Linked DNA regions of Teredinibacter turnerae T7901. The protein of the gene in region 1 interacts with the protein of each later gene in a pairwise test. Links are inferred from orthologs where the notes say so. Each region holds a gene or a part of one and is shown on either strand. Other genes may lie near its edges.

The links. Proteins that work in one complex are often made in the same cells at the same time.
Region 2: the proteins of dnaE (region 1) and dnaQ interact in binary tests that used the Escherichia coli proteins (3 or more experiments, as listed by UniProt). The link is inferred for Teredinibacter turnerae T7901 from one-to-one orthologs.

The regions. Positions count from the first base shown.
Region 1 is NC_012997.1:1,127,630-1,133,403, reverse strand. Bases 892-4,992 are described here. They hold dnaE (DNA polymerase III subunit alpha), read right to left. Parts: upstream 4,608-4,992; coding sequence 1,092-4,607; downstream 892-1,091. Other genes in these bases: TERTU_RS04755 (putative transporter), read right to left, coding at 4,868-4,992. Outside these bases: TERTU_RS04765 (tryptophan halogenase family protein), read left to right, coding at 1-869; more of TERTU_RS04755, read right to left, coding at 4,993-5,774. UniProt on the Escherichia coli protein: DNA polymerase III is a complex, multichain enzyme responsible for most of the replicative synthesis in bacteria. This DNA polymerase also exhibits 3' to 5' exonuclease activity. The alpha chain is the DNA polymerase catalytic subunit.
Region 2 is NC_012997.1:2,195,613-2,199,307, reverse strand. What follows is about bases 1-2,859. They hold dnaQ (DNA polymerase III subunit epsilon), read right to left. Parts: upstream 1,861-2,859; coding sequence 1,141-1,860; downstream 1-1,140. Other genes in these bases: TERTU_RS09375 (methyltransferase domain-containing protein), read right to left, coding at 2,318-2,859; rnhA (ribonuclease HI), read right to left, coding at 1,861-2,304; nhaB (sodium/proton antiporter NhaB), read left to right, coding at 1-1,055. In the rest of the region: more of TERTU_RS09375, read right to left, coding at 2,860-3,175; gloB (hydroxyacylglutathione hydrolase), read left to right, coding at 3,259-3,695. UniProt on the Escherichia coli protein: DNA polymerase III is a complex, multichain enzyme responsible for most of the replicative synthesis in bacteria. The epsilon subunit contain the editing function and is a proofreading 3'-5' exonuclease.

The DNA of each region.
Region 1 (5,774 bases):
GGGATTTTTATATCGATTGCACTGGCACCAACGCATTGCTTATCGGCGGGGTACTAAACACTCAGTATATAAACTGGAATAACTACCTCTTGTGTGATTCTGCCGTTATTGTTCAGAGTGACAACAGCTGTGATATCCCTCCCTATACAAAAGCCATCGCTCACGAAAACGGCTGGCGCTGGGAAATTCCATTGCGCCACCGCCTGGGTAATGGCTATGTCTACAGCAGCGAGTTTTGCACGCCGAGCCAGGCGGAAAACAAACTGTTAGAACTAGTGCAAAACCCCGCGCTGGATTCACTCCGCCACTTTCAGTTCCAGGCTGGACGCCGGGAAAAATTGTGGAATAAAAACTGTCTGGCACTTGGATTTGCAGGAGGTTTTCTTGAACCGCTCGAGTCGACAGCCATTTATCTTTCGCTGAAAGGGATAGAATCGTTTCTTGAACTCTACCCCGATAACCAGTGCAGCCTCGCTATCGCCAACGAGTTCAATAGACGTATGGCTATCGAGTACGAAAATATTCGCGACTTTATCATTCTTCACTACTGCATTAGTGGCCGCAGTGACAGCCCATTCTGGCAAAAAAATAAAACGATGGATGTGCCACGGGCGCTATTAGAGAAAATAGCGCTTTATCAAGCACAAGGCCGTATTTATCGCAACGATCTGGATTTATTCAAATCATCCAGCTGGCATGCCATTTTTGATGGAATGGGTATAGTGCCGGACTTCTACAATCCGCTGATTGAAGGTTCTAACTTTAAAGAAGTGCTCAACATTCTAAGCGAGGTTCGCGGGCTCATGTCGAAAATGGCGGCCGGGTTACCCGCGCACAAGGAGTATTTGGACAAACATTGTCCTGTATGATCTTTTGTCGGGCGATATTAGGACCTGCTCGTCTTGGCTAATTTCATTCTGACGCGGAAAGTTTTTACTCCCGAATGAGACTATTCGGCCGCGCTAGACATGAGGATCATCGGATTCCAATACCGAACCAACTGCGCTGAGAGCAAGATTTTCGCCGCAAAGCGCAGTACTACCCTACCAGTGTTTTCAGACTCGGGGAGAATCAAGTTGAATCAACTACGCCTAGTGGGTGGCGCCCGATTGATACACAAGCTCAACATTTTTATTGCCATACAGCATTTTCAAGCTCTCTACCAGTTCGTCACCAGGGGCGACATTCCATTCCTGTGAAAGCGTATAAGTTGCTGACACGCCGGCCTTCTGGTAGTCAACAATTAATGCGCAATTCCCCGCGCCACTATAGGACTTTACCAACTCGCGGAACTGTTTTTCATAATCCAATGGCAGCGCCTCGCTCCGCCAGCGAAGCTTAATAGCGCGCACACTGGCTTGGCGAGCTTCATTGAGATCAGTGATTTCATCGGCGCGCATTTTCAAGCCACCGCTATAGTCATCGAAGCTCACTTGGCCGGTAATTACCAAAAGAGCGTCTTTTACCAGCTTCTCCCTATTGTCACTATAAGCATCTGAAAACACAGCGACTTCAATTCGTCCAGTCCGATCATCCAAGGTGACAAAGGCCATGTTGTCTCCGCGTTTTGTTTTCATCACTCTGAACGCCACCACAAGGCCAGCGACAGTCTGCTTATTTTTTTCAGCTTTTAAATGAAAAATTCGCGAAGAGACAAAATTTGACAGCTCTTTATCGTATTCGTCAATGGGGTGCCCGGTCAGATACAGTCCCAGAGTTTCTTTCTCGCCGTTCAGGCGTTCTTTCATACTCCACCGACGCACACGATGAAAATCCTGGTACACCGACTGGCGATCCTCGGACACAGGAACAACCTCCCCGAATAAATCGGAAATCCCTGCGTTAGCGTTGGCGGACTTTTGTTCAGCCGCTTTTACAGCCTCCGCAATTGCGATGTGCATAACCGCTCGATCATAGTCGATGTCCTTCCCTGGACCGAGGTTATCCAGTGCACCGCTACGCACCAACGCCTCGAGCGCGCGCTTGTTAAGGCGCCGGCCGTCCACTCTCGCACAAAAGTCGAATAGGTCTTTAAATGGCCCTGTTTTCCTCGCCTCCAGAATACTTTCCACAGGGCCTTCCCCCAGTCCCTTAATAGCGCCCAGACCATAAATAATATTGGCGTCTTCATCGACCGTGAACTGAAACTCACCTCTGTTCACATCTGGCGGCAGAAGATTAAGCTTCATGGTGCGACACTCTTCAATGAAGGTCACCACTTTGTCGGTTTTATCCATATCCGACGACATAGTCGCCGCCATAAAATGCGCAGGATAGTGCGCTTTCAGCCATGCAGTTTGGTAGCTCACCAACGCATAGGCTGCGGAGTGAGACTTGTTGAAACCATAGCCCGCAAACTTTTCTACCAAGTCGAAAATTTTCATTGCCAGATCGGGGTCAATCCCAAGCCCTTTGGCGCCGTCCGCAAAAATACTCCGCTGCTTTGCCATTTCTTCGGGCTTCTTCTTACCCATCGCCCGCCGGAGCAGGTCAGCGCCACCCAGCGTATATCCGGCCAATACCTGAGCAATCTGCATCACCTGTTCCTGATAAACGATTACACCGTATGTGGGTTCGAGTATCGGCTGCAACGAGGTGTGCTGGTATTTGGCATCCGGGTAGGCAACCTGCGCCCGCCCGTGCTTGCGGTTAATAAAGTCGTCCACCATGCCAGATTGCAATGGCCCAGGCCGGAACAGCGCCACCAATGCGATCATATCTTCGAGGTTGTCTGGCTGCAGCCGCTTGATAAGGTCTTTCATCCCTCGCGATTCGAGCTGAAACACCGCGGTGGTCTCAGCCTTCTTCAGCATGTCGAATGTTGTGGGGTCGTCAAGCGGAATAGCAGAAATATCCAGCGGCGGTTCACCGAGCCGGGTACGCTGCTGGTCAATCATTGTTACTGCCCAGTCGATAATGGTAAGTGTACGCAGGCCAAGGAAGTCGAATTTAACCAGCCCTGCGTCTTCTACATCGTTCTTATCGAATTGGGTTACCAGACCACCGCCCGTGTCGTCGCAATAGAGTGGCGCAAAATCAATAAGCTTGGTTGGCGCAATCACCACCCCACCCGCGTGCTTACCAACGTTGCGGGTAACCCCCTCAAGCTGTAAGGCCATATCCCATATTTCTTGCCCGTCTCCGTCGTTTTGGAGAAACTCACGCAATATTTCTTCTTGCTCGTACGCTTTGGTGAGCGTCATACCGACATCCGGCGGAATCATTTTGGAAAGTTTATCCGCCAGACCGTAGGATTTACCTTGCACACGTGCCACGTCCCTCACCACCGCTTTCGCCGCCATAGTACCGAACGTAATGATCTGCGATACCGCGTCACGACCGTAGTTGTCGGCAACATAGCCAATAACCTTGTCGCGGTCTTCCATACAGAAATCAACGTCGAAGTCCGGCATCGAAACCCGTTCCGGATTGAGGAATCGTTCGAACAGTAGATCGTATTGGAGCGGGTCCAGGTCGGTAATTTTCAGTACGTAAGCGACCAAGGACCCGGCACCCGACCCTCGCCCTGGCCCCACCGGGATCTTGTGGTCTTTTGCCCACTGGATGAAATCCATCACGATAAGAAAGTAGCCGGGAAACCCCATCTGAATGATGATATCCAGTTCAAACTTGAGCCGTTCGTCATACACTTTACGGCGCTCAAGATAATCCGGCGCGGACGTATCCAATATTCTCTCCAGGCGCAGATCGAGCCCTTCGCGGCAGATTTTTTCGAAAAATTCGTTTTCGGTAAGCCCTTCAGGGATCGGATACTCCGGCAAGAAGTATTTCCCGAGCAATATATCCAGGTTGCACCGACGTGCAATTTCAACGGTGTTCTCAATTGCCTCGGGAATGTCGGCAAATAGTTCGCACATTTCTGCGGTGCTGCGGAAGTACTGTTCATCGCTGTAGCGACGCTCCCGCCGAGGATCGTCCAGCGTACGTCCCTCTCCGATACACACCCGAGCTTCGTGTACCTCAAACTGATCGGAATCGAGAAATCGCACATCGTTAGTCGCTACTACAGGGCAATCCAGTTTTGCAGCCAGCCCTACGGCCCGATGCAAATGTAGTTCGTCGTTTTCTCGGCCAGTACGTTGCAATTCCAGATAGAAGCGATCTCGGTAGATCCCCATCATTTGTTGCAACTTCTCCTCGGCTTCATCCAGTTTGTTGGTAACAAGAAGCTGCCCTATCTCGCCGAACTTGGCGCCTGATAACGCGATAACCCCTTCCGAGTGAGGTTCCAACCAAGACTCATCGATATACGGCTCGCCCATGGACTGGCCTTCCTGAAACGATCGCGAAATTAAGGCGGTAATATTTTTATAACCCGCGAGATTCATCGCATAAAGTGTAATCAGCGGCGGGTGCAGATCGTCGTCTCCAGCCTTATGGATACGAAAATCGGCACCGCAGATAGGTTTGATGCCAGAGCCTTGAGCTGCACGATAAAACTTCAGTAAGCCGAAAAAGTTATGTAAATCAGTGATGCCGCAAGCAGGCATGGCCTCTGCCTGCACTCGCTGAAGCAGCGGCTTCACCCGGATAATGCTGTCGACGAGTGAGAATTCGGTGCGAACTTTAAGATGGACAAAATTCATGATGAGCAAGTTACTTTAGAGGTGAACACACTACGGGCCAGAGCGTGTGGAACGCCAGGTTAAGCTTGGCACGACCGTGTATAGTAAGTCAGGTCAGAGACAGTATAAAGGGTTAGGGCCAGACTGATTGGCCATCAGGCTCTTTACGCCATACTGAGGAAGCGAAACAAACAACTTGATGGCGAAGATGATGAGTGGGAGAAAAAGAGAAAATGTGCACGAAGAACAATCTAGTAGATATGCTCTTCGTGCAACTGTATTTAGACCGTTACCCAAAGTAGAACGGCTATAATCTGCGGCGATAAAATTCTAAGACACATCACCAACGGATACACAGTGGCGTAGGCCAGGGCGGAAGCACCACTGGTAGAGTGGATAGCGTTGGCGAATGCCAGTGCAGGAGGATCAGTCATCGACCCTGCCATCAAACCACACACAGTAAGATAATTAACGTTCATCAGCCAGCGCGCAACGACACCGATCACGATTAATGGCACCAATGTAATAACGACACCATATGCCATCCAGCTCAGTCCATCACCATCTACAAGAGTTTCGACAAAGTGGGCGCCAGATTTAATACCCACCACCGCAAGAAATAAGACAATCCCGATTTCTCGCAGAGCCAGGTTTGCGCTAGGAGGCATAAACCAATAAATTCGGCCGATACTTCCAATCCGTGCCAATATGATTGCGACAATCAGCGGTCCGCCTGCCAGTCCGAGTTTCAGTGGTGCAGGTAAACCAGAGATGTGTATTGGCAAGGAACCTAAAAGCACGCCGAGACCAATCCCTACAAATATTGGCAGCATTTGAACATGATTCAATTTACTTGAAACATTGCCCAGCAATTTACTGACCTTTTCGATGTCCGCCGAGTCTCCGACAATATTTAGAATGTCGCCAAATTGAAGTACCGAATCTTTGTTGGCTACCAGCTCGACGCCAGCGCGGTTTTGCCGGGAGATCACGACGTTGTACTTGTTTTTTATATCTAGTTCTGAAAGTTTGTTACCGAGCATTTTTTCGTTGGTAACCACCACACGATCGCTTCTAAACCCTGTACCCTTTGTGGTGAGAGTATCGGAAACTTCTTTCCCGATAATAGTAACGGCTTTTTTTAACTCGGTTTTATTCGGCGCAACTATCCGAACAATGTCGCCCTCA
Region 2 (3,695 bases), 1.1 Mb from region 1 along the record:
CCGTGCTTATAGCCGTTGCCGTAGGGTTTTACGCGGTCTATCACCAATTCGCATCTGGTGGAGGTTTGAGCAGCAATCAATACGACCACACCGATGACTCCAAAGTCGACTCGTCAAATCGTGAAGACCTGGAGGGGTTTCGCAGTTTTTTGCGTAGCTTGATCATGCACGGCGCGGTGGGGACTGCTTTAGGCGGAGTTTGCACCCTGGTTGGTGAGCCACAAAACCTGCTTATTGCTCAGCAGGCAGACTGGAACTTTGTCGAGTTTTTCTTGCAAGTCGCACCTGTATCCATGCCGACCTTAATCGGCGGGCTGGTTACCTGTATCGCTGTCGAAAAACTCGGCATTTTCGGTTACGGCGCCCAGCTGCCGGATAAAGTGCGCACAATTCTGATGGATTTCGACAAGCAGGAAACCAGCAAACGGACCAATCGAGACATTGCTGCATTGGTTGTTCAGGCGCTCGCCGGTGTTGTGCTAATGGTTTCGCTGGCGTTACATCTGGCCGAAGTCGGCCTTATCGGCCTGCTGGTAATTATTTTACTGACCAGTTTCAACGGTATCACCGAAGAACACCGCATTGGTCACGCGTTCGAAGAGGCTCTTCCTTTTACTGCACTACTGGTAGTTTTCTTTGCGGTCGTTGCCGTTATTCACGATCAGCATCTTTTTGAGCCAATCACTCATATGCTGCTGCACATGGATGAGAGCGTGCAGGGGCCAATGTTCTTTATTGCCAATGGCCTTTTGTCAATGATCAGCGATAACGTATTCGTCGCAACGGTATACATTACCGAGGTGAAAAACGCGCTTGTTGCCGGGGATATCAGCCGCGAGCATTTTGATTTGCTCGCGGTGGCAATTAACACCGGCACCAACCTGCCCAGCGTGGCTACGCCTAATGGCCAGGCCGCATTCTTGTTCCTGCTGACTTCCGCCCTCGCACCACTTATCCGGCTGTCTTACGGGCGGATGGTGTTGATGGCACTCCCCTACACTATTGTACTGAGCGTGATCGGCTATATTGCGGTATACCAGCTAGCCGCGGGCTAATCACCCAACAACGCATTAATAATTTCTACTCGGGTGCGCAGGGAGCAACCGCTTCCTGCACACCCAAAAACCGTTCTAAGCCTGCTTACTGCTCCTGCTGGAGCCACAAGCAGTTGCCACCCGAAGCCTTATCCAGAGTCGCCAACTTCGCTTTATGCGCTTCAATCTCCTCATCGTTTGCACGCAAGACCTTTAGCCGTGGACGATCCGCCGATAGCCGGATAATCTGCTCCTCCCCGTCGCCACCAGAGCCATCGCCCTGCTGCCCACCAAGCGCCAGTGCCGTTTGACCGCCCGTCATTGCGAGGTACACATCGGCTAAAATTTCAGCGTCCAACAAAGCGCCATGTAAATCACGCTGTGAATTGTCGACCATGTAGCGTTTGCACAAAGCGTCTAGGTTATTCTTCTGTCCTGGGTGCTTCCTGCGTGCGTAAACCAGCGTGTCTAGCACACCGCAGCGTTCACGGATTGGCGCCAAACCGCGATTCAGGAGGCGTAACTCGTGATCCAGAAAGCCGACGTCAAACGGTGCGTTGTGAATCACCAGTTCCGCATCGCCAATAAAGGTCAGAAAATCATCCGCAATTTGCGCAAATACTGGCTTGTCCGCCAGAAATTCATTGGTAATTCCGTGAACTTCAATAGCCCCTTCGTCAATTTCCCGGTCGGGCCGAATGTACTGGTGAAAGTGTTTGCCTGTGAGCTTGCGGTTGAACAGCTCAACACAACCGATTTCAATAATACGGTGCCCCTGCTCCGGCTCCAGGCCCGTAGTTTCTGTATCTAATACGATCTGTCTCACTTAACGCCTCACGTTCAATTCATCGATACCCAGGTTGGCAAGCTCGTCCGCTATCTCGTTTTCGCGATGACCACTGTGACCTTTGACCCATTCCCAAGTGATCTGGTGCTGGTCGCATGCCGTGTCCAGCGCCTGCCAGAGGTCCACGTTCATCACCGGTTTTTTTGCTGCAGTGCGCCACCCACGTTTTTTCCAGTTAGCTATCCACTCGGTGATGCCTTTGCGTACGTATTGTGAGTCGGTCACCAAGCGTACTTCACAGGGCTCCTTGAGCGCGCTCAAGCCTTCAATGGCTGCGCGCAACTCCATTCGATTGTTGGTGGTGTCACGCTCCCCGCCATGAAGTGTTTTTTCTTTGTCACCGTAGCGAAGCAATACTCCCCAACCGCCAGGCCCAGGGTTGCCTCGACAGGCCCCATCAGTAAATATCTCTATTTTTTTCAATGTATTAGCTTGTTTATTTAATTCTGTTTCTGAATGGTAATATCGCCGCAGACTGACTGCTTCTGGCGGTCATTGACCGCTTGGGTATAGGCGCGACACCGAGAAAACGACTGTTGTCCCAGGCCGGTTTGATGGGCTGAAGGCCAGCCTTATCTTTGCGCGCAACAATATAATACATCGAGCCAAGCGGGATCGAGCGACTAAAAATACGATCCACAAATCGGCTGCTGTTCAAATAGCGAGAATGATTGATCGGAAGGTTGCGCCCCAAATAGCGCAAACTCAAACACGAAAAATCAAGAAACTCCAACCAGTCCCGAATTCTGCCAGCGCGTAACGCCCGCCGCTGCCAGATGGGACGCTTGCTGTAAAACTGCGCGCCCATCTGCATCAAGCCAGCAAGCGAAAATGGGTTGAAAGCAAAAATAATCACGTGCCCGCGCGGCACGGTAACTCGCGCTGCCTCTTTCAGTACCTGATGCGGGTTCGGCGAGAATTCGAGTACATGGTGCAAAATAGTTACATCGATGCTCTCATCCGCGAGCGGTAATGCGTCCAGCTCAGACAACCCCTGAACATCTCGCAAACTGGCGTCATCGCAGGGTGGAGGGGGCACATGCACGGGCGAAAGGGAAAAACGATGATTGATACGACTATGTTCTGACAGCCGCTCGTAAGGCACAATACTCAACTCCATGAGATGATAACCAAAGAGGCAACTGAGCTCGTCGCGCAATATATGCTGCTGTTCTTGCAATGCAGCTTGACCTAATGGGCTTTCATACCACGCAGCTAATGCTGCCAAACTCTGGCGAAGCGGCGGCACTTTATGCCGGGATCCAACAATTTGTTTAGCACGACTCAGTAACATACAGCCTCTGACATTACATGGTGATCATGAAGCAGCAAGAGTCTACCCCTTCACTTACCATTTTCGTAGCAGTTGAGGATTAAATGCGCGTAAATACCTTCCCCGTGGCAACGCTCCACGACAATTACGTCTGGATAATAGAACATCGAAATAACGCTCTGGTGATAGACCCCGGTGAGGCAGCACCAGTGATTGCTGTACTCAAAGAGCGAGGGTTGAGCGCAACAGCGATACTCCTGACCCACCGCCACTGGGACCACGTCGACGGCATTCCCGAACTGCAGGAACATTTCCCCTGTCCCATTTATGGCCCTGAATCAAGCGCGATGCCGCAGGTTACCCAAACGCTCACCGAGGGTGACCATCTCGAATTTTGGGACGGTATGGCGAAATTTCAAATTTGGCACACTCCCGGCCACACAGAGGAACACATTGCCTACCTGCTCGCGGACGAACACAACAACAGTACCGCAATTTTTTGTGGCGATACCTTATTCAGCGCTGGCTGCGGGAGGTTGCT